DNA from 4 places in the Nonomuraea sp. NPDC052129 genome. Region 3 is predicted to be linked to each of the others. Evidence: riboswitches for the same ligand, from Rfam matches in the RefSeq annotation. Region 3 holds a riboswitch; each other region holds the start of a gene.

Region 1 (7,054 bases), on a different contig from region 3:
CCGCGGTACCGTACGGTGCCCTCGCGGGGCGTGGCATCGATGCTCTTGGCCAGGTCGGCGAGCTTGGTGGTGAGGCGCTGCTCGTCCACGGTGACCGTTGGCTGGAGTTGACGGCTGCCGAAGAGTGATCGGAGGATGCCCGCCGGCGTGGTCGCGCCGTCGAGGGCGGCCCGTACGGTTGCTTCTGCATCGAAGGCCAGGCCCAGGTCGGTGGGAGTCACCCGTCTGGTCTTGCCGACCGCGACAAGCGCGAGCGGAAGCGCGGTCCGTTTGCCGAACTCCCGCTCCAAGCGGGAGCGGGCTTCGGCCGGAGACAGACCGCCGATGTCGACGTTGTCGACACGTGTGCCCGGCGGAACCTCTCCGGCAAGCGCGATGGCGGGCAGGGCGTAAGCCAGCACTGGAACGGCGATGACGGCGGTCACGACGACGGCCAACCGGGCCCGCCGACTCCGCAGGGCACGCCGGGAGCCGCTCCGAGACACCGGCGGGCTTGGCTGGGTGCTCGTCGAGCGGTTCATGGCGTCGCGGGACGGTAGGCAGACATCCCTAGCCGTGGATCGCGCATGGGAAGAGTGTAGCCATCTCTACTAACGTTCATAGTAGGTAGGGCAAATCTTGAGGGCGCGCATCCGGCGGCGGAGCGCCTCGCCGAGCATGAACACCGAGGCGATCGCCAGTACAGGCTGCACCGGAGCGAAGTAGGTGAGTGCGCCGCTCGTCCCGAGAGCGGTGACGACGAGCTTGTTGCATATGGGGCAGCCGACGGCGAAGGCAGAGAGCAACCCTCCGCTCAGCGTCTTCTTCTGCTGGCTCGGCGGGGGCTGAACCGGGGCGACATAGGTGGCGACGATCAGACCGCTCAGGATCGCGGTGAGCAGCCACACCGGGTAGTTCCACCACAACACCGGCGTCATGCGAGAAAAGTACGAGGTGGGAATGATCCCGGTGGGAACGCCGACGATCACTGCGGTGACGCACCCGGCCACGAATCCAACGAGCCACTGTCTCCTGGTCCAGATACGCATCGCGAGAGGTCCTTTCGACTACCCGATGACCGGGCAGGAAATCAGAAAGGTGATCAAGGAGGGGACGATCAGCGCGAACCCCGGCGCCGCCAACAGCCCGCTGACACCGAGAATGCCAAGCACTCTGTCGCGCCCGCAGGCCGGCGTGACGGGGCTGAGCAGGCGCTTGACACGGGTGACGGTCGACTCGCCGCCGGCTCCCAAGGTGGCCGCGGGGGTGGATGCCCTGGCGACGGCTATCAGCGCCGACGCGATTACGCCGCGCGCATGCTTCCGTGCGGCGACGTCATCGGCCAGCAGCTCTACAAGGTGGGGCACCGCGGTTCCCGTCGCGGCGAACACGGGAAGTCCGGGAAATGCCTTGGCGGCGACCTGGGCGGCCGTGAGCAGGAGGTGATGACGGCCGGTCACATGGGCCCGTTCGTGGGCGAGCACCGCAGCCACCTGACGGTGATCAAGCGCCGCGAGTGCTCCACTGGTGATCACGATCACAGCGCGGCGGCCTGGGACGCAATAGGCAGCGGGCTCGTCGTGCTGGACGACGAGCGCGCCGAGCTCTTGCCGCTCGCGTCCGATCAGCCGGACAGCCTTCCGGTGCCTGATTCGGCAACGCCGTCCGGTCCAGAGCACGGTCAGGCTGGCCCAGCCGACCCTGATGGCGATGCCGCCGGCGACGGACAGGCCCGCCAGCGCGGCCAGCGGGCGGGCCGTGAACGGAGAAACATGACCCGACAGCATCTCACCACAGGCCATGATCAGCGCGGCGACCTCGTCCCCGATGGCGTGGGCGGGGAAGGCGAGCTGCAGCCCGGCCAAGGCTCCCGACGCGATCACCGATGCACAGCCGGCCAGCCACGCGGCGATCGACAGCCGGGGAGAGTCGCGAAGCCGTTGGCTGCGCATGATTAGTCGTGGCAGTCCCCATGCCGTGATCGCCGCATGCGCAACAAGGGCGCCCTCGACGATCACTGCTGGTCGCTTCGGTGAATGGCGGCATCGAGGGCAGCGTGCTCCTCAGGGGTGAGCCGCTCCAGGAAATGGACGAGCGTCATGGCCTGGTTGCCGCCCTTGGCCAGGGCCTCCTGCATGATCTGGGCACTGTAAGCCTCGTGGCTCATCACGGGCTCGTACAGGTAGGCCCGGCCGGATGGGTGGCGGCGCAACAAGCCCTTCTTGTGGAGGTTGTCCATGACCGTCATCACCGTGGTGTAGGCAAGGACCCGGCGGCGCTGCAGCGCCTGAAGCACCTCACGAACAGACACAGGGCCGTCGCATGACCAGATGTGGCCCATGACGGCGGACTCCAGCTCACCAAGACCGCGCGCCATCCCGCCCCTCCTAATCCTATCCATCATAGTAGCGATGGTTGGCGACGGCGCGAAGACTGCTGCTCGGATGTGGCCCGTCTCCCTGCATTCATCTCCGTCCGGAGCGGTCGACTATCTACTGCTTCGTGTAGTGGGAGAGGTGTTACGTGCGCGGGGGGATGGGTAACGGAGGTCTGAGCCGCCGTCGCGGTGGCCGGTGCAGCGAAAGCGAGGACGAGAGATGACGTTGCAAGTCGGGGAGATGCTCTCCGCCTACCCCAAGGACCTTGGTGATGTCGACCAGGCGAAGCTTACGAAATGCATCGAAGAGTGTCTCCGGTGCGCTCAAACGTGTACGGCCTGCGCGGACGCCTGCCTGAGTGAGGACATGGTGGCCGAAATGGTCAAATGCATACGCAGCGATCTGGACTGCGCGGACATCTGCGAGACCACTGCGCGCGTGCTCTCGCGGCACACGGGCTATGACGCGAACATGACGCGTGTGGTCCTCGAAGCCTGCGCCCAGGCATGCAAGGCGTGCGGCGACGAGTGCGGGCGGCACACCAAGCACGCCCACTGTGGCATCTGTGCACAGGCCTGCCGTGACTGCGAACGCGCTTGCCGGGACCTGCTTGGGGTTCTCGGCTAGGCCTCGGCACGACCGGAAGTCGATCTCCTAGGACGACGTGCCCGGCATCACGGGGGCGAATGCCGAGTACGTCCGAACGGATGGCTGCGGTTGTCCCCTCCCGGGAGGACCAGCCAGCCGACTTTTCACTATATGACATAGTAGGATCGGCCGCTAATGCTGATGCGCGGATAGCCGCATAGCAGCTCTCTTACAGCAATTGCCGAAGCGACGGCTTCCCTGATGTCAGGACTTGTACTGCGGATAGCCATAGCCGACGACGTCGGACTTGGGTCGCACCCGCTCCTCGACCTTCCCATTGCCGGTGTTGCCTTCGATCGCGGTGATGGTGCCGTCGCGGTTGTCCTTCTTCACCAGGCCCATGTGGTCGATGGAAGTAATGCTCTTGTCGCCGCCCCATGCGTAGTAAACGACGGCTCCGGGCTTGGCAAGGGTGCCCCAGCGTCCGTTGTTCTTGAACCACCGCGCCCATGTGACCGTATAGGCGTCCCATCCCATCGTCGGCCTAACGCCGGTCTGCTCACCGACCCAAGAGACGAACATGGCGCACCACGGAGCGTTGGCGTAGGCCTGAAGGCTTCCTCCGTCGCGGGCCAGAGTCTCCTGGGCCCTGGGGGAAGTCATGTACCAGCTGTGGAATCGGGTGCCGCCGCCGCTGGCGTTCTCCGTCGTCCCCACCTGCTGCTGGGCCAGCTTCAGCACGGCGTCCGCTGTGACCTGGCGCTGGGGCTGGGAGGAAGTCGCAGACCGCGAGACGCCAGTTTGGGTCTCGCTGGCGTGGTCGCTGGCGAAGGCGGGCGTACTGGTGATGAGTGCACTGGCCACGGCCGCTGCGGCGAGGGTGAGGCCGTGCTTACGGGCGGACCTGCCGTAGTTCGGCAAGAGGTGTTTGGACATGCGGGGAATGGCTCCTTGCTTCCATGCCGCCTACCGGGTTAGCTGACGGGTTCGGGCGTGGAAGTGCCCTACGGAGCCCCGTTGGGACGGGCGCACCGATTCACCCCAAGAAAGTGGATCCCCGGCTCCGCGAGAAAGCGGACTCGGCGGCCGCGGCTACGATCTGCACACAACGCCGGTGCAGACGAGACGCGGTCTCGGCATTACAGGCCACCATCGGAACGCTGCGGCCTTGGGCCTGTAAAGGTATGCAAGCCAAATGGCCAGCGCAAGCGAAACCTTTGGAAGCCGACCCCAATGCCCTGTGTGGCCTAGGGTTCAGCCATTAATCCTTTACCTTTACCACGGCGTGGTGCCGTGCCTGAGCGGTGGGCCGCTGTGTCGCTGTTCGGGTTGTGCATAATGTCGCAGTGACTATGAACCGTAGTAGCGTGCTGCCCCGAGCGGTGTACCTAGTGGCCGGACTCGTGGTTGCAACGCTGGTAGCGGGGATGTTAGCCCTCGTCGACTACGAGCGACCGGCGAAGCCGCCCCGGCGTCTTCGGGCTGGACCCGGGAAGCCGGGCAAAGCCTCGCCGGCGCCTGAACCGCCCGTTGTGGCGGCCCTCGACCGTCTGCGGGAGCCACACCTGCTTGTGGTCGCGAATCGTCCGCTGCCTGAACAAATGATCGAGCGGGTTCGAGTACGCAAAGGCGTGAGCTCCATGGAGATCGTCGATGCGGCGGCGATACCGCTCGGCGGTAGGAGGGTGGGAACGGTGGGGGTGGAACCATCGACCTTCCGGGCCTACACGCCCAAGCCGACCGTGCGCGGCGGCGAAGAGCAAACTGGGCGCCCCGTATGTCTGGGGCGCCGAGGGACCTGACGCCTTCGACTGTTCCGGCCTGATCCAGTGGGCCTTTGGCAGGGCGGGCATTCGGCTGCCGCGGGTGACGCATCAGCAGTTCGCCAGTGGACCCCGGGTCCCGTTTTCCCAGATGCGATCGGGTGACCTGATCTTCTGGCGGCTGGACCCCACCAACCCGGGCTACATTTCCCATGCCGCGATCTACTGGGGCGACGGAAAGATGATCCAAGCCCGGCGGACGGGGGACGTCGTCAAACTGGTGCCCGCCCACACGCGCAATCTCGCAGGCGTGGTGAGGGTGATTGAGTGATCACGCGTTGACCCGCTGCGGTGCTTGCCTTGCGTATAACAACGTGTAGCGCACGGTATTGGTCGGTCTGCGTTGGATAGATCTTTTATGCCAAAAATCTCATTTCGGTAACCAGTCACCCTTTCTACCTACTACAGTCCTTCGTACTTGCCGGTGACTTGCCTTCGCGGTGGAGGCGGCCGGCTGGTGCCGAGGCCCGCGCCGCGGGAACGGGGGAACCAGAGCCTGGAGCGATCCACGCATGGGGTGAATCCGCCACGGATGCGGCGGTAGGGCGTCATCTCCTGGCCCGAACCCGTCAGCTAACCCGGTAGGCCATAAGGAGAAAGGGTCAAACCCCGGACCTATGCCATCCATTGTGGACGGGCTGCTCGACGCTGCCCAGAAAAATCTCGGCTATCGCGAGAAAACCGACGGCTACAGCAAGTTCGGTAACTGGTACTACGCCAACGTGGACAACAGCGACCCCTACTTCAAGACCGCCCCATGGTGCGACATGTTCATTACCTGGGCCGCCAACCAGGCGGGCGTCGAGAAGTACGTGGGGGATTTCGCCTACACCGTCGACCACGCCAAGTGGTTCAAGGAGCAGGACGCCTGGAGTGACAAGCCGGAGCCCGGCGCCATCGTCTTTTACGACTGGAGCGGGTCACGCGATGTGGAGCGGATCGACCATGCGGGCATCGTCGAGAAGGTACAGGGAGACCAGATCTCCACGATCGAGGCCAACGTCGACAAGGTGTGGCTCAAGCGCAAGGACAGGGACCAGAGCAAGGTCGTCGGCTACGGCCTTCCCCGCAAGGTCAAGGAGAAGTTCGGGGAGGGTGAGACGTTCGTCCTGACGGGCGGCAACCCGCGGACGCCTCTGGTCCGGAAAGGGGTCGTGCAGGCGGCGGGGAAGGCGCAGGAGACCGATGTCGTCCTGCCGACGGCCTCCACGGAGAGCATCGCGGTGTCTGGGGTCGTGTTCGCGGGCGTGCTTTGCGTTGCCGTCGTGGTCAGGCAGGTGAGACGTCGAAGCTCTGCCAGAGGCAGGCAGCAGCGGTATGCCGGCCGTCACCGTTCGATCATGGCGTAGCGGTTCATGATCTGGCAGGGCGGAAGGCGGCGGTGAAGTCCGGCCCGCCGTTCTTGGACCCATAGACCGTGCCGTCCTCGGTGGCGGCTACCAGTCGCTGCGGGTCGGGTGTCCGCCAGCGCAGCAACCTGCCGAAGCAACTGGGCTGCGCCATGTTGAAGGACGGCTTGGTGGAGGTCAACGAGTTCGGGCAGAGCTCGGTGAAGGGAGTCTTCGCGGCCGGCGACATGGCCAGGCGGGCGTCCATGCCGTTCCCCGGCTGGCCAGGTGATCATCGCCGCCGGTCAGGGCGTCACCGCGGCCCTCGTGATCGATCAGGAGTTGCTGTACGCCTGAGCTCAGAGCAGCGAGAGCGTGTGGCAATGATGCGCGATCAGCGCGCTCACCCCCGGAAACACCGCCAGAGCCGCCGGTCCTGCGAGGAACAAGGTGACGGCCACCGTGCCCACCAGCCGCTCGCGGCGGTGGAGCGGCGCGGCCGGATTGAGCATGCGGCGCACCCTGCTCAACGCGTTCTCGCCTGCAGCGCCCAGCGCGAACGCGGGCACCCGCCCGGTGGCCAGACCGACCAGAGCCGCGGCGAGGTGCAGGCGCGGATGCTGTCCCGCGGCCACATCGTCGGCCCGCAACTCCACCAGGCGGGCCACCTCCGCTTTGGCCGTTGCGAACAGCGGGAGAGCAGGAAATGCCTTGGCCAGGCCTTCAGCCAGGGCAAGGAGAAGATGGTGGCGTCCCCGGAGATGGGCTCGCTCGTGCGCCAGCACCGCGGCCACATGCTCGGGCGGCAGAGCGTGGAGCGCCGCCGTGGTGATCACGGCCTTGTTCGCCCTGCCGGGCAGGCAGTACGCGAGCGGCTCGTCGTACTCCAGGACCACCGCGTCCAACTCGCCGTCACGCCGGCCCAGCAGGCTCAGCATCTCCGAGTGCCGGGCACGCT
Region 2 (7,054 bases), on a different contig from region 3:
CGCCTGAAGAAGGCACTGGAGGAGCTGACATGAGGTTCCCCCGCCCGCAAAGGAGGCCACCGGTGGAGCTGCGTGAAGAGGTGCTCAGGGAGATGGTTCTCCTGCGCGAGCGCACTCCGGACATCAGCGGGAGCGTCGCCTGCACGGTCGACGGCATGAGCATCGCCTGCGACAACGCCGACGGCAGTGGCGAGCAGGTCGCCGCGTTGTCCGCGGCACTGCTCGCGCTGAGCAGGCGAATGACGATCATGACCGGCCAGGGCGTACTGGAGGAGACGCTCATCTCCGGCACCGCCGGCTTCGCCGCCTTCTACGCGGCGGGCCCCACCATCGTCCTCGCAGTCCTGGCTGAGCCCGGCACCAATCTCGGGCTGCTCCGGCTGGAGGGGCGCAAGACGGCGGCCAGCGTGGCCGCCATCTCAGCACGGATTCACTGAGCTTGAACGGAGGAAGGCATGGCCAGCATGGACGTCTCTCTCAAGGAGATGATGACGATCGACGGCTCCATCGGCGCGGTGATCGTCGATCACGGCAGCGGCATGGCGCTGGGGGCGCTCGGCGGCTCCAAGGACCTGGATCTCCAGGTCGCCGCGGCGGGGAACACGGAGGTGGTCAAGGCCAAGCTGCGCACGATGGACTCGCTGGGGCTCAAGGACTCCATCGAGGACATCCTGATCACGCTCGGCGGCCAGTACCACATCATCCGGCCGATCACCGGCCGCGGCGGCAAGGGGCTCTTCCTCTATCTCGCACTGGATCGGGCACGGGCCAACCTGGCGCTGGCCCGGCACCAGCTCCGCGGGATCGAGGAGAAGCTGGAGGTCTGAGAGATCCGGTGGCTCGCGTCCGGGCGCGGCGGACACGAGCCACCGACCTCCACCGATCCCTTACGTCAGCTCGTGGTGAGCTTGGTGATGGCGCCGACGATGTCCGGCCAGAGCGGCCGGGGCAGGTCATGGCCCATACCGGGGAACGTCAGCAGCGTGGCGCCCGGAATCGCCGCCGCCGTGGCGTGGCCGGCGGCGACCGGGACGAGAGCGTCGGCCTCGCCGTGGATGACCAGGGCGGGGATCCCCAGCGTGCCGAGCCGCTCCGTGCGGTCACCGGAGGCCATGATCGCGGCCAGCTGCCGGGTCGTGCCCGGCGGGTCGAAGCACCGGTCGTACGCCTGGCCGGACAGCCGGAGGATGCGTTCCCGGTCCATGTCGAAGCCGGGCGAGCCGATCACCGCCCAGGTCCTCAAAGACTGGGCGAGCACGGCGTCCCGATCGGTCGGGGGCGCGGCGAGCAGCACCGCGCTGGCCTCCGGCGTGGGCGGGGCCACGTCCGGGCCGGGAGTCGACATGATCGAGGTAAGGGTCAGCACCCGCTCGGGGTGCCGGATGGCGAGCGTCTGGGCGATCATCCCGCCCATCGAGGCGCCCACGACGTGGGCGGCGGGCCAGCCGAGGACGTCCATCAGCCCGGCCGCGTCGTCGGCCATGTCGTCCAGCAGATACGAAGAGGACGTCCCCAGTGTGGGAACGCCCTCGTCGTGCAGGTGCGTGGAGAGTCCGGAGTCACGGTTGTCGAATCTGACGACGTGATGGCCCTGCTCCGCCAGGAGCTCGCAGAGCTCGTCGTCCCAGTGGATGAGCTGGGCGCCGAGCCCCATGATGAGGAGCAGGGGACGTCCGCCGGGTGAGCCGAAGGTCTCGTACGCGATCTCGATGCCGTTTGCGGCTGCAAGCGTGGTCACGAGGTCAGAATGACATTCTGTTTCCCGCGACGCAAAGACCGTCAGCTCCGAAATAGACGACCATCAAGGCCGTCGGCTCCGGACCTGACGGCCGTCAGCAAGACCGTCTTCGGACCTGACGGCCGTCAGCGCCGGACGAGCTTGCGGATCCGGTCGCGGCCGACCGTCGAGCCGCCGAACATCGCCAGCGCGACCGCCGCGGCGGCGCCACCGATGGCGTTCGACTCGACAACCTTCTCTTCAGCCTTGTCGGCCTTCTTGGCGGCCACCGGCACAGCCTTGGCGGGAGCGGGCTTGACCGCGGCGGGCTTGTCACCCTCGGCCACGATCTTCGGGGGCTTGGCGGGGTTGTGGTCCACGACGGCGTACGCACCGGTGGAGAAGGGCTGCGGGTAGTTCTTCTTGCCCGGGCCGCTACCCCACTTGGTGATGACATAGTCGATCTTGATGTGGCCCGCGCCACCGTTGCCGTCCACGCCCAGCGTGCTGGAGTTGAAGCGGCCACCGGTCAGGGCGGCGAAGGTCTTGGCGTCGAGGTCGAGCATGACGCCGCTGGAGGACGGCACGCCCGGGCCGCGGTCGCCGACGAAGAAGGGCATCTTCTTGCCCTTGTAGACGACGTAGCCCTCGGTCATGAGCGGCCAGCTCGGGCTGGCGGCGAGCCCCTTCTGCATGGGCTTGCCGCTGGCCGGCAGCCCGGTGTCCCCGGCGCGGCCGGAGGAGTCGTCCCAGAAGTAGGACGCGGTGGTCTTGCCCTTGAGCAGGACCTTCTTGTCACTGCCGGAATCGGCGTGTGCGGCGGTGCCTGCGCCGATGGAGATCGCACCGACGACGGCGGCGGTGAGCATGGCAGATCGAACAGACATGGAGTAGCAAAGTCCTTTATACGGGAACAAGGGGATTGCGCTCGCGAAAGGTGTGCGTAGCCGGGCAAAACGCCAAACGGGCGCTACGCGGAGCGTGGAAGAGCGGGGGGAAGGTGCCGGTCAGTCAGCGGACGACAACACGCGGGCTGGCGGCACGACGCGGGGGTAACGCATGCGGTAGGTGTCCTCTCCATCTCGCCTACCGGGTTAGCTGACGGGTTCGGACGTGGAGATGCCCTACCGACCGCGGTCGGATTCACCCCTAAGGAACGTTTGGTTCCCCGGTTCCCGCGAGCGGGATTCGGCGCCTGCCGGTTGGTACTCCCCTGTTGAAGCCCCAAAGTCACCGGCTGGTAACTCCATGAACTATAGGTACCGAACCGGACAAAGGCAAACATAAGGCCATGAAACGGGCGAAGATCTACCTAGGAGGTCAAGAAAAAAGGGGGTACGGCATGCCGTACCCCCAGAAAAGCTCAGGTCAACCGCCGCTCTTCCGCCTGAAAGAACGCTTGCTGGCGGCGGGCCCGTGAGCGCCGTGAATCTTGGAAGGGTCGTTGCCCCTGCCACCCGCGCTCGAGTCGGCATGCTGGTTACGCTTGCGCTCCAGCGCCTCGCGGAACTTGCGCTTCATCTCGTCCTCGGGAGTTTCGTCGACTTCCGGCTCCGGTGTTTCCGCCATGAGGACCTCCTGGTGTTGGGGACAAGAACCAGCTTCCCATGACGGCGCTCAGGACGCGAAACTGGCCTCGACCTTGGACTGGGGCGTTTCCCGGTCGATCCGCGCACCGGGCATGGCGATCAGGGCCACCAGCGCCACGAGGGCGCCCGCGACACCCAGCGAGGGGATGACCAGGGCCGCGGCCGAGGCGTGCGCGGCAGCCAGTCCGTGCAGCGGCGCCTCGGTGGCGATGACAGAGGTGTAGGCGGTGCCGGCCAGCGCCAGGGCGACCGAGCCGCCGATCTGGCGGAAGAACGTCAGGTTGGCCGAGGCCGTACCCATGTACTGGGGCGGCACCGAGTCCCGCACGGCCACGGTCAGGCCGGAGAGCATCGGGCCCATGCCGAGACCGATCAGCGCCATCCACCCGACGAGCACCCAGGGCGGCGTGTCCAGCGTCAGACCGGCGCACAGCAGCGTGCCCACGACCAGCAGGAACGGCGCCGCCACCAGCCACGGCTTGTAGACGCGCGTCCGGCTGATCAGCGCGCCCACGACCATGCTGCCCACCACCATGGCCAGGGTCAGCGGGTAGATCCGCAGCCCCGACTCGGTGGCGCTGGCGCCGAGCGCCTCCTGGAAGTAACGCGGCAGGAACACCACACCGGCGAACATGCAGAAGGCGGTGAAGAAGGAGGTCACGTTGACCAGCGTGTACGTACGGTTCCGGAACAGGTGCATGGGCATGATGGGCGCCTCGGCCCGCATCTCCACCACCACGAACACCACGAGCGACACCAGAGCCAGCACGATCGGCCCGATCACCGGCACGCTGGTCCACGTGTGGCCGTCGAGCCCCTTCTCGGTCAGGCCGATGAGCAGCGCGCTGATGCCCACCGTGAAGACCCCGATGCCCAGGTAGTCAGGCCGCCCGCCACCATGTCCCGGCTGGCGCGGCAGGCGCAGCACGATGATCGCGATCAGCACCAGGCCGATCGGCACGTTCACATAAAAGGCCCAGCGCCAGCTCGCATGGTCGGTGAAGAGCCCGCCCAGGAACGGCCCGGCGAGGTAGCTGAGCGCCATCACCCCGCCCATCGCGCCCTGCACCCGCGCCCCGCCCTTCTCCGGCGGGAACAGTTCGAGCACCAGGGCGATCGACAGCGGCAGCAGCGCGCCCGCGCCCAAGCCCTGCAACGCGCGGAACAGGATGAGCTGCGTCATGTCCTGCGCCACCCCGCACAACGCCGAGCCCAGGAGGAACACGGACATGCCGATCAACAGCAGCGGCTTCCTGCCGTGCTGGTCCGACAGCCTTCCATAGAGGGGCACGGTCACGGTCGAGGTCAGCAGGTAGGCCGTGACGACCCAGGTGTAGAGATCGACGCCGCCCAGCTCCGTGATGATCCGCGGCAGGGCCGTACCAACGATCGTCTGGTCGAGCATTCCCAAGAACATGCCGCCGAGCACGGCGACCAGCAGGAGGCCATCGCCTCTGCGCTTCGTGTCAATATTCACGTGTGGAGAGTGACATGTAAGGATTGACATGTCAACCCATTGGTATGCTTGCCGACATGTCCCTACGGATCGCGCTGCTCGGGCTCCTCGACGCCAGGGGGCCGGCCAGCGGCTACGACCTGGCGAAATCCTTCGAGCGGTCGCTCAATCACGTCTGGCAGGCCGGGCACACGCAGATTTACCCGGAGCTGGTGAAGATGGCCGCCGACGGACTGGTGGCGGTCGAGTCGGAGGGGGCGCGCGGACGGAAGATGTACGCGATCACGCCCGAGGGCGCGGAGCAGGTGCGCTCCTGGCTGGTCGAGCACGAACCGGTCGGTGCAATACGCAGCGAGGTGGCCCTCCAGGCGTTCCTGCTTCCGCTGCTCGACAGGGAGTCGGCCATCGCGGTGGTCGAGCGCATCAGGGCGGGGTTCCAGCAGCGGCTGGCCGTCCTGGAGTGCAAACCCGAGGACGGGTCGAGGCTCGGCCGGTACGCGCTCAATCTCGGCCTCACACAGGGCCGTTCGGCGCTCGCCTGGGCCGATGAGACCCTGGCCGAGCTGCGCGGGCTGGAGCCGGCCGACCAGCCGGCCCCAGCCCACCTGCAGTAGGACTAAGAAAGCGTCCAGCTATGAAAGCGTCCAGTTAAGAAAGCAGGGACAGCTCTTCAGCGGTGAGGACGAGGTCGGCCGCGGCGGCCGAGTCGACGATGCTCTCCGGCCTGCTCGCCCCGGGGATGGGGATCACCACCGGGCTGCGCGCCAGCTCCCAGGCCAGGCAGACCTGCTGCGGCGACACGCCCCGCGCCGCCGCCACCGTGCCGAACGCCGCGTGCTTGCCGCCGAGCTCCCCCGCCGAGCTGATGCCGCCCAGCGGCGACCACGGCAGGAACGCCACCCCGAGCTCCGCGCACACGTCGATCTCCGGCTCGCTGGACCGGAACTTCGGCGAGTACTCGTTCTGCACACTGGCCAGCCGGCCGCCCAGGATCTCGTGGGCGAGCCTGATCTGTTCCGGGTTGGCGTTGGAGATGCCCGCCATCAGGATCTTCCCCGCGTCGAGCAGGTCACGCAGGCCGCCGAGCGTCTCCTCGTACGGCACGGCGGGGTCGGGCCGGTGATGCTGATAGAGCCCGATCGCCTCCACCCCCAGCGCCTTCAAGGAGCGCTCGCACGCCTCGGCCAGGTAGTCCGGCCGGCCATTGACCTGCCACCCGCCGCCCTCCACCCGGGTGTGACCGCCCTTGGTGGCCACGAGCACGTCGCCGGTGTCCCCGCTCCAGCTGGCCAGGGCCTTGGCCACGATCCGCTCGTTGTGACCCACCTGGTCGGCCGACGGCGTGTAGGCGTCGGCGGTGTCGATGAGGGTGACTCCCGCGTCGAGCGCCGCGTGGATGGTCTTGATCGACTGGGCTTCGTCGGGCATGTGCCCCGCTACGGACATGGGCATGGCGCCGAGCCCGATGGCGCCGACACGGGTCTGGCCGATAGATCGTGTGTTCATGAAACCCATCCTCCCCAGGCCGCGGAGGTGAAGTCGAACCGGGGTCAGGGTAGTCCTCGCCCTGGACTCACTCCATCGACTGGCCCATCGCATCGGCGCCGATGACCTGCCTGGTCATGGGGACCGATCCGGTCACCACGTAGGGACCGTCAGGCGTCACCTCGATGCGCATACGTCTCCACCTCCCGCGGGCGGGGGCCGTGGGCCATGCTTCCCGACGTGGATCGGCCGAAACCCGCAGGCTGAGCCCGGTCCGACCGCCTGTCTAGTCGCGGATGTTCTGCGCTAGCTGGGTGAGAATCTCCTCGAACGAGGCGGTCTGCTCCTCGCTGAGCCCCGTGCGCAGGCGGATGTCGAAGGCCATCGCCACCTCACGCAGCCGGTGGAACAACCGCTCCCCCTCCTCGGTCAACTCGACCACGTGGACGCGCCGGTTGGCGGGGTCCCGGCGGCGGGTCAGCAGGCCGCCGCTCTCCATCGCGTTGAGGTGGTGGGTCAGCGTCGCCCCCTGGATGCCCACTGCCTCGGCGAGCTCGCGCTGGTTGCCCAGCTGCCGGGACTTGATCGAGATGAGGATCTGCCAGACCGGGGCCGACCCGCCGACGGAGGCGAGCGCGTCGTCGAAGGCCCGGCTCACGGTCCTGGCGGTGTTGGTGAGCAGCAGGCCGATCGGTGGCCGGAAGGGTGGCATCATGCCGCCAAGTTTAGCAGCGCCATCTAATCGTTTGACATCTAATGCTTCGATATCTATCGTCAAAGACATGCAGCCAAACCCTTCCCTCAATG
Region 3 (7,054 bases):
CGCCGTTGTCGAAGGCGAACAGCAGGCCCAGCTGGTTCAGCGACCAGGACTTGGAGCCGGTGAAGGCCACGCCGTACAGCAGTTGCGGCTCGATGAAGATCTGCAGCCCGGCGGTGAAGGCCAGAATGACCATGTAGACCACGTACTTGGAGATGAGCGGCAGCTTGATCCGCAGGGCCGTCTGCCACCAGGTGCAGCCGTCCATCCTGGAGGCCTCCAGCACCTCCTGCGGCACTCCCTGCAGGGCGCCGTACATGATGACCACCCACTGACCGAACCCGGTGGCGAAGGCCATCAACGCGAAGATCACCACCAGGTGCGCCGGTTTCAGCACGTCGTTGCCGGTCCGCAGGCCCATGCCGCTCAGCAGGGGCGCGAAGGGGCTGAGCGCGGGCTGGAGCATGACGTACCAGAGCAGCACACTGGCCGAGCCGGTGACCGCGCCCGGCAACATGTAGACCAGCCGCAACGTCGTGCCGTACAGGGGACGCTGGTCCTGGACGAACAGGGCCAGCAGCAGCACGCCGATCACCATGACCGGCAGGTACAGCGCCATGAACAGCGACACGTTGCCCACCGCGGGCAGGAACCGGAAGTCGGCGGTCGCGTTGACATAGGCCCGTGGGTCGCTCAGGGACTCGTAGAGCGCGTACAGGATGGGGCCGATCCCGAAAACCACCAGCAGGATCAGGTACGGGGCCACGCACAGCCAGCCGAACAACTTACCCGACGTCATAGCCCTGGGCCTTCGCCAGGTTCACCAGCTCGGTCTGCAGCGCGTCCAAGCCGGCCCCGACGGTGCCGCCGGAGCGGATCGCGGGGACAACCGTCTGGGTGAAGGCCCCCTCCACGTCATAGCGGGTGGGCTGCTGCACCGGGTTGACCTTGGCCGCCTGCTCACGCATGACCGGGAACGGGTCGGCGGCGTAGAACGGGTCAGCGGCCAGCCGCTTGGCCCACGCGTCGGCCGAGGGGCCGTAGGCGGGGTAGGTCGGCGCGCTCTTCTGGTAGCCGGCGTCGGTGGTCATCCACTGGATGATCTCGGCGGCGCCCTTCATGTTCTTGGAGTGGCGGGAGACCAGGTAGACGCCGCCGCCCGCGCTGCCGGACCAGTTGGTCGTCTCGCCGTCCCAGGACGGGTATGGTGCCGCGGCGATCTGGCCGTTGGGAGTGGCGAACAGGTCCTTGGGCTTGAACAGGTAGTCGCCGAGCCAGGAGGCGCCGGGCAGCATGAGGACCTTGCCCTCCTTGCCCAGCTTGGCCATCTCCGGGTCGAAGAGCCCCGCCTTGGTGACCGATCCGTTCTTGATCAGGGGGTCGAGCACGTCCGCGACCCGGGTGCACTTGGCGTCCTTCAGGTTGATGTGCACCTTGTCCGGCCCGGTCACCTGCTGGATCGGGCAGCCGCTGGACCAGAAGTAGTCGTAGTAGGTGAAGAAGCTGCCCGCGCTGCCGATGACATAGCCGGGGTGCTCCTTGGCCACCCGCTCGCCCAGCGCCCGGTAGTCGGTCCACGTCTTGGGGAGCTGGTAGCCGAAGCGCTCCATGAGCGGCTTGTTGTACCACAGCACGGTTTGGGCCAGGTCGTTGCGCAGGCAGTACAGCTTGCCGCCGACCTCGCAGGGCGCGTTGGCCGTGCCGAAGTCCTTGCGGATCTGCCCGGGCAGCAGCGAGTCGAGGGGCTGGGCGTAGTTCAGCTTCCCGGCGAACTGGGAGACCACGTTGGGCTGCCCCGCGAAGACGACGTCCGGCCAGCCCTTGCCGGTGCGGTTGAACAGCTGGATCTTCGTCAGCAGGCTCTGCCCGTCGTAGGTCTCGACCTTCATCTTCAAGTTCGGGTGGGTCTTCTTGAACTGCTCGAATCCGGCCAGCCGGGTGGGGTCACTCCACACCAGTAGCGTCGCGTCGCGGTCCTCGGTGATGGCCCCGCCGACGGCTGCGGGCGTGCTGGACGAACAGGCGGTGAGCAGGGCGCCTGCGAGGCACGCCGTTATGGGGATGCGAACTCTGATCACAGCTGGCCTCGACATAATCGTGTACGATGTTTGAAGTCAGATGTTGCATGCACGTTACGCCGACGTCAACCCCATGTGCCGCTAGGGTGGAACGCCAGGAGGCTTGGATGACCGACTCCCCGAGGCTTGGATGACTGACTCCCCATCGCCAGAACTGGCGCTCCCACGGCGGCAGGTGCTCGCCGACGACGTCTACGACGTGTTGCGAGAAATGCTGCTCAGCGGGCACATTCCGCTCGGCAGCCGGGTCAAGATCGATGCTCTGGCCACGCAGCTCAAGATCTCCAACACGCCGATCCGCCAGGCTCTGGGGCGGCTGGAGGCGGACGGGCTGGTCAGCAAGCATCCCTACCGCGGCTTCGTCGCCGCCGACCTGCCCGACCGCAAGACGATCTCCGACCTCTACGAGTGCAGGCTGCTGCTCGAACCTCCCACCGCGCGCCGCGCCGCCGAGGAGTTTCGTACGGAGGACCGGGCGTTCCTGCGCCGGCAGGTCGACGTGCCGGGCGGCGACCTCGCCGTGCTGGCCAAGGCCGACGAACTCCTGCACGGCAAACTCGCCCAGATGTCGGGAAACCTGGTCGTGGCCGAGACGCTGGAGCGGTTGTTCGTCCGTTCGCGCGCTTTCCGGATCTTCTACGCCAGGGAAGGCGCCGCCGAGCTCACGCGCGACGAGCACGAGGCCATCGTGCGGGCGGTCGTGGCGGGCGACGGCCCGGCCGCGGCGGACGCGATGACCGCCCACCTGCGGTCGGCGGGGCAGCGAATGCTCGCATCACTGCCGTGAGGCTCACAGCCGTGAAACTCACGGCCGGACGCCTGAGGTTCGCGGCCGGGCTCACTGCCGTGAGATTCGCGACCGGGTACTGAGCCCGGGTACTGAGGCTCGCGGCCGGGTGCTGAGGCTCGCGGCCGGGTGCTGAGGCTCGCGGCCGGGTGCTGAGGCTCGCGGCCGCGAACGCGTTCTGTGCGGGTCAGGCGGCGTAGTGCGGGTAGCCGTAACCGACGACCTGAGAGGTGGGACGGACACGCTGCTCGACCTTGCCGTTGCCGGTGTTGCCCTCGATCGTGGAGATCGTGCCGTCGCCGTTGTCCTTGACCACGAATCCGACATGGCTGATGGAGCTCAAGTCCTTGCTGCCGCTCCAGGAGTAGAAGACCACGGCGCCGGGCTTGGCCACGGTGCCCCAGCGGTGGTTGGCGGCGAACCACTTGGCGTGGGCGACGGTGTAGGCGTCCCAGCCGATCTGGGGGCGGGCGCCGCTCTCCTCGCCGACCCAGGAGACGAACATCGAGCACCAGGCGGCGTTCAGGTAGTCCTGCCTGCTGCCGCCGTCACGCTGGACGGTTTCGGCGGCGCGGGGTGAGTTCACGTACCACTTCTGGAACTTGGTGCCGCCGCCGTTGGCGTCCTCGGACGTGCCGACCTGGGCCTTGGCCAGGTTCAGGACCTGCTGGGCGGTGACGTTCACCTGGGCCTCGCCGTTCCTGCCGCCCTGCGCGGAGGCGGGGGCGGCCTGAGCCGCGATGGGGGTGTGCCATGCGGGGGCCGTGGCGGCGTTCGCAGCGGTGTGGGCGCCGAGGGCGGCGGCGGCGATGGTCGCGCCGAGCGCGATCTTGGCATAGTTGATCTTGGGGGTGCGGATAATGGTGATTACTCCTTGCTTCCATTCCGCTTACCGGGTTAGCTGACGGGCTCGGGCGTGGAAGCTGCCCTACAGCACGTTGACGTGCCGATTAGCCCCGATCGAGACATGGGTCCCCGGTCCCGCGCACAGGCGGGTTCAGCGGTCACAGGTGATTGCCTGTGATGCATGTGATGGGTATGACGTCCGTACTCGGACATTGGCGGCGCGGCCAGAGGCATACTCGCTGTCTAGGCCAGGCGCACAGAGGGGTCTAACGCACCCCTGACCTGGGTAATTCCAGGCAATGAAATCGCCACGCCCAGCACGGCCGGCTCGTCGATCCGTCAAGTAGCGGGGGTACCTTGGTGAAGTCGCGCCAGGGCGCATCTGGAAAAGGTTCGCGTACGGTCTGTCGAATTCGCCTCGCCTGTCCGATGTAGAGGCGTACCGACCGGACAGACAGCCAAGGAGACCCTCATGGCGATGACGGCCGCGGCGGACGCGGGCCAAACGGACGCGGGCCAAACGGAGGTGGGACGGGCGGAGGCGGGTCAGGCGGTGGCCGACGCGCATCGGCGGGAGTGGGCTTTCGTGCTCGCCGCGACCGTGCGCGTCGCGCAGATCTGGACCTGGCCGAGGAGTGCGTTCAGGAGGCGTACCGGGTTCGACTTGCGCTGCCACTGACAGAAGACACCGGACCCGCCCGGCCGCCATGACCTCCGGGTCACGCAGCCGGCCGGTACTTGCCGATCAAGAGGCGAAGGGCCTGCACGCATCCAGCTTCGGCCTCGCGGTACACCTCCATCGCGTTCCTGGCAGAGGATATGGCTCCTTGACGTTCCTCTTCCCACTCACGCGCTTCACGGCCGAAGCGCCGAGCGGCGGCCATGCTGGATGAGTCCGAAAGACGCCCGGCAAACGATTCCACCGCAGATTCGTCGAGCCCACGCCAGTCGCCGCCGCCCTGCGGCCGGGGCTCGGCCAGGAGAGAGAGGAACATCTGGACGGCCGTCTCATGTTCCTTGTTCGCGTGGTCGGCCCAGTGCCTCGCGTTGACTACCTGGGCTCTGGCCAGCGACGCTTCATGTGAGAATTCGAGAAGAATGTCTCCGCAGTCACGATAGATGTCGGCGATCCTGCCGGTCCGGGCACTCATCTCCACGAAAATCTCATGGAGCCTCGCGCCGTCGTCATCTTTCGCATACACGCCTCGGCTCGTGTAGAGCAGAGCCCTGATCCGGGCGTCGTACTCCGCGACCCGCTTCACCGCATCTTGCAGCTGTCCGGCAAGCGACGCAACCTCGACCTGGTTCGCCGGCAGGGGGTCATCTGTCAGATCCAGCGCGTGCCAGGGAAAAGTGAACGTGGGCAGCCCAACGGCCGACCATCCCGAGGAGAGGGGAACGCCGAAGTCCGTAGCGGGCATCGGCTCCGCGGCTTGATGCGAACCACCACCGAAAGACCGGCTCACAGTCGACAGCAGGTTCGTGGCCCGGCTCAATGATTCGCGCACCGTCTCCTGCGACTCGGACACGAGCGAAATGAAGTCGGCCAGGAGCGCCTCGATCGACGGTGAGTCGAGATTTGCCAGACCCATCTGGAAACGCGCACCCACAGGAGCCGCATTGTTCCAGTCATTTCGAAGTTGGCCGAACGACACCCCGATAAGCCCGATCGCACGCAGGGCCAAGTCGTTGCTCGGATTGCTCCGGAGAATCGTCAGGTAGATCTCCGCGGCTTCGAGGAAGCGGTGGCGAAGGCACAGGAGATGCGCGAGGCCGAGAGCGAGGTCTTCATCATGCGGATCAAGCCCGAGGCCGGTCCGGAAGGCGCGTTCTGCCTCATCCCATCGCTCACGGTCCGCTTCCACCTCGCCGAGCGGAAGCAGACCGACCGCTACCTCGGCGACCGCGAGATGGGCGAGCGGATCATGCGGATCGGCCCTGACGGCCATCGCGGCGGTTCGCTGAGCTTCGTCGCGTTCGAACACCTCCAGCCGGCACTTCGCCAAGATGTACAGGGACGGCACCCAGTCCGGCGCCAGCCTCGCAGCCTCTGTCGCCGCCCGCAGGGCGGCCCCTCGCCGGCCGAGGCCGAGGAGAACGGATGCGAGCAGGTAATGCGCGTACTCGCTGCCCGGATCAATGCGGAGAGCGGAGACGACCGCGTTGTGGGCATCCTTCGTCCTTCCCAGACTTAACAGGCATCGAGCGGTCATGCGATGCGCCTCGGCCGCCGTGTCGTCAGAGACGAGCGCCGGGCCGAGTGCATCGAGCGCGTCCTGCCAGCGCCTCAGGTCGACGAGATTCCGGGCGGCTGCCAGAGCCTTCTCACTGTGGTTCATGTCAGATACCGCCATTCGTGATACGTAGGGCGACCAGCATCCGGTCTTGACGGACGGCCTCACCGCCGAGCCCGAAGTCACATCATCCGCTGCTGCTTGAGGTAGCTGAGCAGGTCATCGTAGGCACCACCCTCGTTCGCGAACATGGCGACGCCTTTCGCCGCGTCGAACCAGGGGCCGGTCGAGGGCCGCACCTGCCTCAGGGCCGTTTCAAAGTCGGCCATGCCGATCATTCGGACCGTCCCGCTGCGCGATGACGCGATGAGCGCCTGTTCGGCTGCGGTGTCGCACAGATGCCCGAGATCCGCGCCGGAGAATCCGTCCGTACGAGCAACGAGGGAAGTCAGATCGATGTTCTCCACCGGCCGGTTTCTCAGGTGGAACTCCAGGATCGAGCGCCGCGCGGTCGGGTCAGGCGGGAGTACGAGGACCGTACGGTCGAACCTGCCCGGCCGGCGAAGAGCCGTGTCGACGTCCCACGGCTGGTTGGTCGCCCCAAGGATGAACAGACCCTCGTTGTCGGCCGCCACACCGTCCATCTCCTCCAGCAACTGGTTCACGACGGTACGCATCCCACTGCCACGAGACTGGCTGCGCTTCTGGCCGAGGGCGTCCACCTCGTCCAGGAACAGTACGCAGGGCGCCTTCCTTCGGGCCTGGGCGAACAGCTCGCGCAGGTTCCGCTCGGACTGGCCGAAATACAGGTCGAGGACATCGGAGATGCCGACCACGATGAACGAGGCCCCGAGCTCCCCAGCGACCGCACGGGCGAGGAACGTCTTGCCGCATCCGGGCGGCCCATACAGCAGCAGGCCACCGCGCAGGCTTGTGCCATACAGTGCGCGCAGCTCAGGATTGCGCATCGGGGCCAGGAACGCGACCTCCAGTCGATCCTTGACGTCCTCCATACCCCCGATGTCGGCCAGCCGCAGTCCTGGAGTCTCGGTCTCGTAGGTATCCGGGTTCGCGCCGGCGGGCTCGTCGGCGAAGCGCGGCCCGACCAGGCCGGCCACGTCGCTCTCCGCCGCCGTCCAGTCGAATCGCTCTTTCGGCGGCACCTCCAGCGG
Region 4 (7,054 bases), on a different contig from region 3:
TCTTTCCCGCGCGAGAGCGGCTCGTGGCGGCGAGGATGACCGCTCTCGCCGGTTGCGGCCGCGCGCCGGAGGCGCTCTCGCAGTTCGAGACCGTACGCCGGCATCTCGTGGCCGAACTCGGCATCGACCCCAGCCCCGTACTCAGGAACCTCTACGAGGAGATTTTCCAAGGGCAGCTGGCCAGGGCCGATCCTTAACCGCTCGCATGGTCCGGCCATACCGCTGATTAAGCAGACGCTTCTAGCTTGCACACAGAGGTGCTTTCACCAGAGGCGCCTCTGGCCAAGGCGATCCGAATCGGGACTTGCTATGGATCTTGTTTTCGACGATCTGATAACTGATCGCGACACGCGGCTGATCGTCCTGCTGGCCAGGGGATATACGACGACAAGAATCGCCCGCGAGCTGAAACTCAGCCGATATACGGTGGCGGAGCGGATCAGCAAGCTCCTCGACCGATTCGCCTGCAGTAACCGGAGCCAGCTCGTGGCGTACTCCTATGCCCACAAGCTCCTGGACGTCGGCATCTGGCCACCGGGCGCATCCGAGCCGCTTCCTTGAGGAACCCGGCTGCTCCCAAGGATCGTCGTGGGAGCCGCGTCAGAACATGCCGTGTGGCACCTCCGCCGGTTCGGGGACCGGCTGGACCACGTCCCAGTGCTCGGCGATCAGGCCGTCTTCGACCCGCCAGAAGTCCACGACCGCCAGGCCGCGCCCGCCTTCCCGGGGGATCAGGTGATAGTGCATCACCACGAGATCGCCTTCCGCCACGACCCGCTTGAGCTCCAGCCGGGAGGTGGCCAGCGGGGAGTCCCTGATGAAGTCGATGAAGGCTTGCCTGCCCGATGGGTTGCCCGGGCTGTGCTCGATGAAGTCCTCGCTCAGGAGCGTCTGGAGCACCTCGATGTTGCCCGCGGCGAACTCCGCGAAGCCGGACATGATCAGTTCTTTGCTGCTCGTCATGGGAGAACGCTGACAGCGGCCGCGGGGTGGTGTCGATTACCTGGGATGTACTTTCCCCCGATGCTCGGGCGAAGAAGCAACTCGGGTTGACGATGAATGAAACGGGTGGCTGCTGTGCTCGCCGCGCTGGCGGTAGGTGCCGGGGTGATGACCGGGACCGGGGTCGCCGGCGCCGAGACCGCCTGGTCACCCTTCAGGATGTGCGCATGCACGGCATCTTCGGCCGCCTGCCGAACGCCTGCGTGGAGAACGCGGTGAACACCTACTTCGGCGACGGCACCCTGCCCGCCGCCGACATCACCTGCCACGCGGACTGAACATCAGGATCTGTTCCGAGAGGTGCCACAGCCTTGGGCCCGTAGGATGACCGGCTGGACCTGATCGCTGTCCAGCTGGGCCAGCGTCAGCCCCGTACGACACGAGAGGCACAGCACCATGGCGAACCGGGACGCCACCGCACTCGATGACCCGGTGGGCGCATCACTGCGCGGTCACCACGCGCACCATGCCCGCCTACTCGGCGGGGCGGCCACGTACCAGCCGGATGTCGCGACCTTCTCCGCGGTGACCGCCGACCCGGATCCGCAGGAGTGGGCCGACCTCGCCCGGCTGCTCGGCCGAGGCGAGCTCGCCGACATGTTCAGCTGCGCATCGGTGCCACCGCCGGACTGGGAGCCGGTCTTCGTCCTCGAAGGCCGCCAGATGACCTGGTCCGGCGGCAGCCGCCGCCCTGCCGAGACCGGCACCGAGGTGGTCGAACTCGGCAGGGACAGCGTGCCCGAGATGCTCGACCTCGTCGCGCGGGCCAAGCCGGGGCCGTTCTGGCCGCGTACTCGCGAACTCGGCACCTATCTCGGCGTCCGCGACAACGGCACCCTGGTGGCGATGGCGGGTGAGCGACTACGGCCGCCGGGGTGGACCGAGATCAGCGCCGTCTGCACCGCCCCCGAGGCACGCGGGCGAGGCCATGCCGCCCGCCTGGTCAGTGCGCTCGTCGCGCGGATCGTGGCTCGTGACGAACGGCCCTTCATACACGTAGCCGAGGCGAACACCGGCGCGATCGCCCTCTACGAGCGGCTCGGCTTCGAGACCCGCAAGCCCGTGACCTTCCGGGGGTTCCGCACGCCGTGACGGCTTCCGTCACTGAGCCGGGGCGCTACCGTACCTTGATCCGCAGGGCCCCCGCCGTTGGCCACAGGCCGGCGGTGAGCATGGTGGTCTTGCGTTGCTCGATGGAGAGCCGCACGCCCTTGGGGTCCGGCCGTACGGCGCCCGCGAAGGAGTCCCTGCGCCAGTCGGAGAGCTTCTCCTCCTTGACCACGTCTCCGGTGTGCGGTGCGTGCACCATGTATCCGGGTCTCGAGATCATCCCCACGTGCCCGAGTCCGTGGAAGAAGACCAGGTCGCCTGGCTTGAGGTGGGCCCAGGAGATCTTCTTGGAGAACGCGGCGTACTGTTCCGTCGTGGTGCGCGGCAACTCGATCCCGGCGTGTTTGTACGCCTTGAGCATGAGCCCGGAGCAGTCGTAGCCGCTGTCGCTGGTCCCGCCCCAGACGTACGGGATACCGCGCTTCTTCATGGCGAACTTGAGGGCGACCTTCCAGGCCGGAGTGGTCTGGCTCGTCTGCTGGACGGGCTTGCTCTCGGTGCCGGCAGGGGTGGTGGGGCCGGCAGGGGTGGTGGGGTCGGCGTGAGCTGGAGCGGCCAGAGTGAGCCCGGCGACGGCAGCCGCCAGGCAGATGGCGAGGGGAGCCACTGCTGTGTCCTTCCATACGGCCTACCGGGTTAGCTGACGGGCTCGGGCCTGGAAGTGGCCCTACGGCGATGCCGATTCGCCCCAGAGGGAACTTGGGTCCCCGGCTCCACGCAGGTGAGTGGATTAGGCGGGACGAACACTAACAAAACGGTCAAAGACTTGTAAACTGCCTAAAATCGGGCGTCAACCAGGCGGGCATGACATGACAGGTAATCGACACCACCCCGGCGGGCCAGGTAGAACCGGCCGGTATGAACATGGATCAGCCGATAGGGGAGTTGCTGCGGGACTGGCGGCACCGACGCGGGCTCACGCAGCTCGACCTGGCCCTCCAGACCGACGTGTCCGCGCGCCACGTCAGCTTCGTCGAGACCGGGCGGACGATCCCCAGCCGGTCCATGGTGCTGCGCCTGTCCGAACAGCTCGAGGTGCCGCTGCGCGCGCGCAACCGGCTGCTGCTCGCGGCCGGGTACGCGCCCATCTACCCCGAGCGCCCGCTTGACGACCCCGATCTGGGCAAGGCGCACGAGGCGCTCCAGCGGATCCTGCGCGGGCACGAGCCGTATCCGGCGATGGCCCTGGACCACCGGTGGAACCTGCTGCTGGCCAACGACGCCATGAACGTCTTCCTCGACGACGTGGCCCCGGCCCTCCTGGAGCCGCCGGTGAACATGATGCGGCTTGGCCTGCACCCGGACGGGTTCGCGCCGCGGGTGCGGAACCTGGCGCAGGTCCGCGGCTTCCTGCTGCCCCGGCTCGCCAGGCAGGTCGCCCGTGCGGGGGATCCGGAGCTGAGCGCGCTCTACGAGGAACTGCTGGCCTATGGAGACGATGGCGAGGCGCCGCTGCCCGACCCCGCCGACATCGCGCTGCCCGTACGGATCACGCATCGGGGGGACGAGCTCTGCTTCTTCAGTACGATCACGACGTTCGGCGCGGCATTCGACATCACGCTCGAAGGGGTTGCCGTCGAGGCGTACTTCCCCGCCGACGACGAGACCACCCGGCTGGTCGGGAACCGTTGACGCCGCCGCCGGGTGGCGTCAGTACGCGGCGGTGAACCTGACCCGGTGGTGCCCGGGCCGTTCCGCCTCGTCCAGCAGTACGACCGCGAGGTCCTCCATGGAGATCGCCGAGTTCCCCTCGGCGTCCAAGAGCAGTTCGTCGGCGCCCAGTCGGTAGACGCCGGTACGCTCGCCCGGCGCCAGCACCGCGGCCGGACTCAGGTACGCCCAGTCCACGCCGGTCTCCGCGCGGCAGGCTTCGAGCTGGTCGTTGCAGGCCAGCGCGATGTCGCGGTAGGCGTCGGACATGAAGCGCGGGTCGTCGAGCACGGTACGCCCGCCGGACCCTGGAACGGTCAGCCCGGCCGCCCCGCCGACGAGCAGCAGCCGGACGCCGGTCCCCGCGAGCCCCGCCAGCAGCGCCTTGGCGGTCGTGACGAGATCGTGCTCGCGGCCGGTGGGCGGGCGGGTCGCGCTGATCACGAGGTCCTGACCGGTGCCGAGCCTGGTCACGTCCTCGACATGGGCGGCGTCGCCGACCTGGGGATGGGCGCCGGGGTGCAGTGACGGGAAGCGGGCCGGGTCGCGTACCACGGCGGTGACCTCGTGGCCACGGGACAGCGCCTCGGCGACCACACGAGCGCCGACGCTGCCCGCCGCTCCGAACACGGTGATGCGCATGATTTCTCCTTGATCGGCAGTGAGGGATGTGAGGGATGTGAGGGATGAGAGGGTGCGGATCGGACGGTCAGGGCGTGGGGATCAGCCGGTCACGAGCGGGCGCGTCCGCCTGACCCGGCGGCTTCTGCTCTGGGCCGCGACGAGGGCGGCTGGTCTGGGCCGCGATGAGGGCCGCCACGACGACGAGCCCGCCCACGATCTGGGCAATGGTGAGCGACTGGCCGAGGGCGAGCCACCCCAGCGCGGTGGCGACCAACGGGCTGAGCAGGCCGAGGAAGGTGACGTGGGTGGGGGACAGGGCGCGGATCCCCCGGAACCACAGCGAGTAGGCGACGGCCGAGCCGATGACGGCGAGGTAGGCGTACCCGGTCAGGTTCGCCGGGGTCAGTGCGACGGGCGGCGGTCCTTCGACGAGGAGGGCCACTGGGAGCAGCAGCAGGCCGCCGGCCACCAGCTGCCAGCCGGTGGTCGCGAGCAGGGGCGCCGGTGAGGTCCACCGCTTGCTGAGGACGACTCCGGTGGCCATGACGATCGCGCCCCCGGCCGCCGCGGCGATGCCGACGGCGTCCAACCGGGCGTCGGCCCGCAGCACCAGGAGGCTGACACCGGCCACACCCGCCACGGCGGCGATCGCCGTACGCGCGGACAGGCGCTCGCCGAGCAGGCCGGAGGACAGGCCGGCGGCCAGAAGGGGCTGCACCGCGCCGATGGTCGCGGCCACCCCGCCGGGCAGCCGGTACGCGCCGATGAACAGCAGCGCGAAGAACAGCCCGATGTTGAGCGCGCCGAGCGCGAACGCGCGCCACCACCACACCCCTTGCGGCAGGCGCCGGGTGAGCAGGAGGAGCAGCAGCCCGGCGGGCAGGGCCCGGACGACCGCGGCCAGGAGCGGGCGGCCGGGCGGCAGCAGTTCGGTGGTGACGAGGTAGGTGGTCCCCCAGATGGCCGGGGCCAGCGCGGTCACCATGATCAGGGCAAGTCGATTTCTTAGCACTAAGACAATGTATCTCACCGCTAAGACATCCGATAGGGTGGGATTGTGACTGATCATGTTGACCGGGTGCTGGAGCAGTGGGCCGAGCAGCGGCCTGACCTGGACGTGTCGCCGATGGCGATCATCGGGCGGCTGTCACGGCTGTCGCGGCTGATCGGCACGGAGCTGACCCGTACGTTCAGCGCTCACGGGCTCGACTCGGCGTCGTTCGACGTGCTCGCCACGCTGCGGCGCAATGGGCGGTCGTTGACCCCGGCCGAGCTCATGAAATCGGCCATGGTCACCTCGGGGGCGATCACCCAGCGCCTCGACCGCCTCCAGTCCCGGGGCCTGGTGTCCCGTACGCCCAGCGAGAAGGACGGCCGAGTCGTGTATGTCGCCCTCACCGAGGAGGGCCGGGAGCTGATCGACCGGGTGCTGCCCGATCACGTCGAGACCGAGCGCCGCCTGCTCGCCGCGCTCTCCGAGCCCCGGCGCGCCGCCCTGGCCGGCGAGCTCAAGGAGCTCCTGGAGTCACTGGGCGACAGCCTGGACTGAACGGCGTACACCGCCTCCCGGGGGATCGCTCGGACGGGCGGGGTGAGAGTGCCCAGAAGGGGTGGGACGAGGGGCTCGCACGGGCGGGAGGAGAGTGCTCAGACGGGTGGGACGAGGGTGAAGTATCGGTCGAGCACGGCCCGGTCGCCGTGCACGTCGAGCCGCTCGTACGGGATGCGGTGCCACAGGAACAGCATGAGGTCCGACGCGGTCCCGACCACCTCCACGTCACAGCCGCCCGATTCCACAAGACTCACGTCGGCGCCTTCTACGAGGCTCGCGTCGGTCTCGTCCACGAGGCTCACGTCGGCCCCGTCGAAGCGGACCATCCACCGCCCCGGCCCGTCGCTCTGCCGGAAGCCGTACGTCTCTCCCGCTCCGGGCGGCGCCGCCGTCAAGGCCCGCCGGGCCGGGGCCATCACCTCGAACGTCTGCCCCACCGCGTCGGCCGCCAGCTCCGCGTCCATCGGCCCGGCGATCCCCGCCACCATTTCGGCGTCCCAGCGGTGGATGGCCGCCTCGATCGTCTGCATCCGCAACCAGAACCGGACGCTCTGCTCACCCGACCACGTCCACACCGGCACACCCGGATCCGTGGTGGCGAACGCGGCCTCCAGCTTGGCGGCGCCCTCCGCGAACCAGTCGAGCAGCCCGGCCGGCAGCGGCCCGGTCGCCGGTGCGTTCGCCGGATCCGGCCAGCCCACCGGATCGGCCGGCAGATCGAGGAAGGACAGGCCCGCGGGATCCGGCTTCTCGGTGAGACGGTCGCCGATGACCCACACCAGGTAGCGGTGCACGCCGCCCAGATGCATGACAAGATCGGGCACGCCCCAGCCCGGACAGGACGGCACCAGACCGGAGTCAGCGGCCCGGCACGCCGCCTCGAACGCGCGGATCTCCCGGCCGAAGTGAGAAAGATGATCCATCCCTTCACTCTGCCCGCCCCACCCGCTCCCCGCTAGCGGCAAGGATCTGACGCGGCGCCCACGGACCTCTGCCCCCGGAGGGGGCGTCCCTCCGTAAGGGCCTATGCCGGGACGGGCTGTCCGCGATGGGGGTGTCCCTCCCCGGGGACCTCTGCCACGACGAGCCGCCTTCTTCCGCTCCTCCGGATGGGGT

What was found. Region 3 has a riboswitch for cyclic di-AMP ahead of AB0L53_RS03330 (CHAP domain-containing protein). Riboswitches for the same ligand answer to the same signal wherever they lie in the genome.
Region 1: linked by a shared signal. The riboswitch ahead of AB0L53_RS47175 (CHAP domain-containing protein) and the one ahead of AB0L53_RS03330 (CHAP domain-containing protein) in region 3 are both predicted to bind cyclic di-AMP.
Region 2: linked by a shared signal. The riboswitch ahead of AB0L53_RS21700 (hypothetical protein) and the one ahead of AB0L53_RS03330 (CHAP domain-containing protein) in region 3 are both predicted to bind cyclic di-AMP.
Region 4: linked by a shared signal. The riboswitch ahead of AB0L53_RS19150 (C40 family peptidase) and the one ahead of AB0L53_RS03330 (CHAP domain-containing protein) in region 3 are both predicted to bind cyclic di-AMP.

Annotation. Positions count from the first base shown of each region.
Region 1 is NZ_JBFAVX010000035.1:39,389-46,442, forward strand. It holds gene AB0L53_RS47140 (VanW family protein) at 1-437, opposite strand, end outside; gene AB0L53_RS47145 (hypothetical protein) at 591-1,028, opposite strand; gene AB0L53_RS47150 (M48 family metalloprotease) at 1,047-1,997, opposite strand; gene AB0L53_RS47155 (BlaI/MecI/CopY family transcriptional regulator) at 1,994-2,356, opposite strand; gene AB0L53_RS47160 (four-helix bundle copper-binding protein) at 2,577-2,984, shown strand; gene AB0L53_RS47165 (CHAP domain-containing protein) at 3,210-3,881, opposite strand; cyclic di-AMP (ydaO/yuaA leader) riboswitch at 3,894-4,040, opposite strand; gene AB0L53_RS47170 (NlpC/P60 family protein) at 4,599-5,039, shown strand; cyclic di-AMP (ydaO/yuaA leader) riboswitch at 5,217-5,371, shown strand; gene AB0L53_RS47175 (CHAP domain-containing protein) at 5,386-6,117, shown strand; gene AB0L53_RS47180 (M56 family metallopeptidase) at 6,456-7,054, opposite strand, start outside.
Region 2 is NZ_JBFAVX010000009.1:82,284-89,337, forward strand. It holds gene AB0L53_RS21680 (hypothetical protein) at 1-33, shown strand, start outside; gene AB0L53_RS21685 (roadblock/LC7 domain-containing protein) at 63-437, shown strand; gene AB0L53_RS21690 (hypothetical protein) at 456-827, shown strand; gene AB0L53_RS21695 (alpha/beta hydrolase) at 893-1,738, opposite strand; gene AB0L53_RS21700 (hypothetical protein) at 1,864-2,604, opposite strand; cyclic di-AMP (ydaO/yuaA leader) riboswitch at 2,786-2,921, opposite strand; gene AB0L53_RS21705 (DUF5302 domain-containing protein) at 3,086-3,286, opposite strand; gene AB0L53_RS21710 (MDR family MFS transporter) at 3,335-4,783, opposite strand; gene AB0L53_RS21715 (PadR family transcriptional regulator) at 4,840-5,376, shown strand; gene AB0L53_RS21720 (aldo/keto reductase) at 5,411-6,268, opposite strand; gene AB0L53_RS21725 (MarR family winged helix-turn-helix transcriptional regulator) at 6,534-6,962, opposite strand; gene AB0L53_RS21730 (glucose 1-dehydrogenase) at 7,030-7,054, shown strand, end outside.
Region 3 is NZ_JBFAVX010000001.1:716,813-723,866, reverse strand. It holds gene AB0L53_RS03345 (sugar ABC transporter permease) at 1-736, opposite strand, end outside; gene AB0L53_RS03340 (extracellular solute-binding protein) at 723-2,015, opposite strand; gene AB0L53_RS03335 (GntR family transcriptional regulator) at 2,146-2,802, shown strand; gene AB0L53_RS03330 (CHAP domain-containing protein) at 2,990-3,487, opposite strand; cyclic di-AMP (ydaO/yuaA leader) riboswitch at 3,674-3,815, opposite strand; gene AB0L53_RS03325 (hypothetical protein) at 4,121-4,327, shown strand; gene AB0L53_RS03320 (tetratricopeptide repeat protein) at 4,368-5,987, opposite strand; gene AB0L53_RS03315 (AAA family ATPase) at 6,065-7,054, opposite strand, start outside.
Region 4 is NZ_JBFAVX010000007.1:241,788-248,841, forward strand. It holds gene AB0L53_RS19125 (BTAD domain-containing putative transcriptional regulator) at 1-197, shown strand, start outside; gene AB0L53_RS19130 (LuxR C-terminal-related transcriptional regulator) at 310-561, shown strand; gene AB0L53_RS19135 (nuclear transport factor 2 family protein) at 601-963, opposite strand; gene AB0L53_RS19140 (alpha/beta hydrolase) at 1,056-1,280, shown strand; gene AB0L53_RS19145 (GNAT family N-acetyltransferase) at 1,399-2,094, shown strand; gene AB0L53_RS19150 (C40 family peptidase) at 2,120-2,719, opposite strand; cyclic di-AMP (ydaO/yuaA leader) riboswitch at 2,723-2,859, opposite strand; gene AB0L53_RS19155 (helix-turn-helix transcriptional regulator) at 2,971-3,744, shown strand; gene AB0L53_RS19160 (NAD(P)H-binding protein) at 3,763-4,404, opposite strand; gene AB0L53_RS19165 (EamA family transporter) at 4,472-5,398, opposite strand; gene AB0L53_RS19170 (MarR family transcriptional regulator) at 5,444-5,935, shown strand; gene AB0L53_RS19175 (maleylpyruvate isomerase family mycothiol-dependent enzyme) at 6,034-6,861, opposite strand.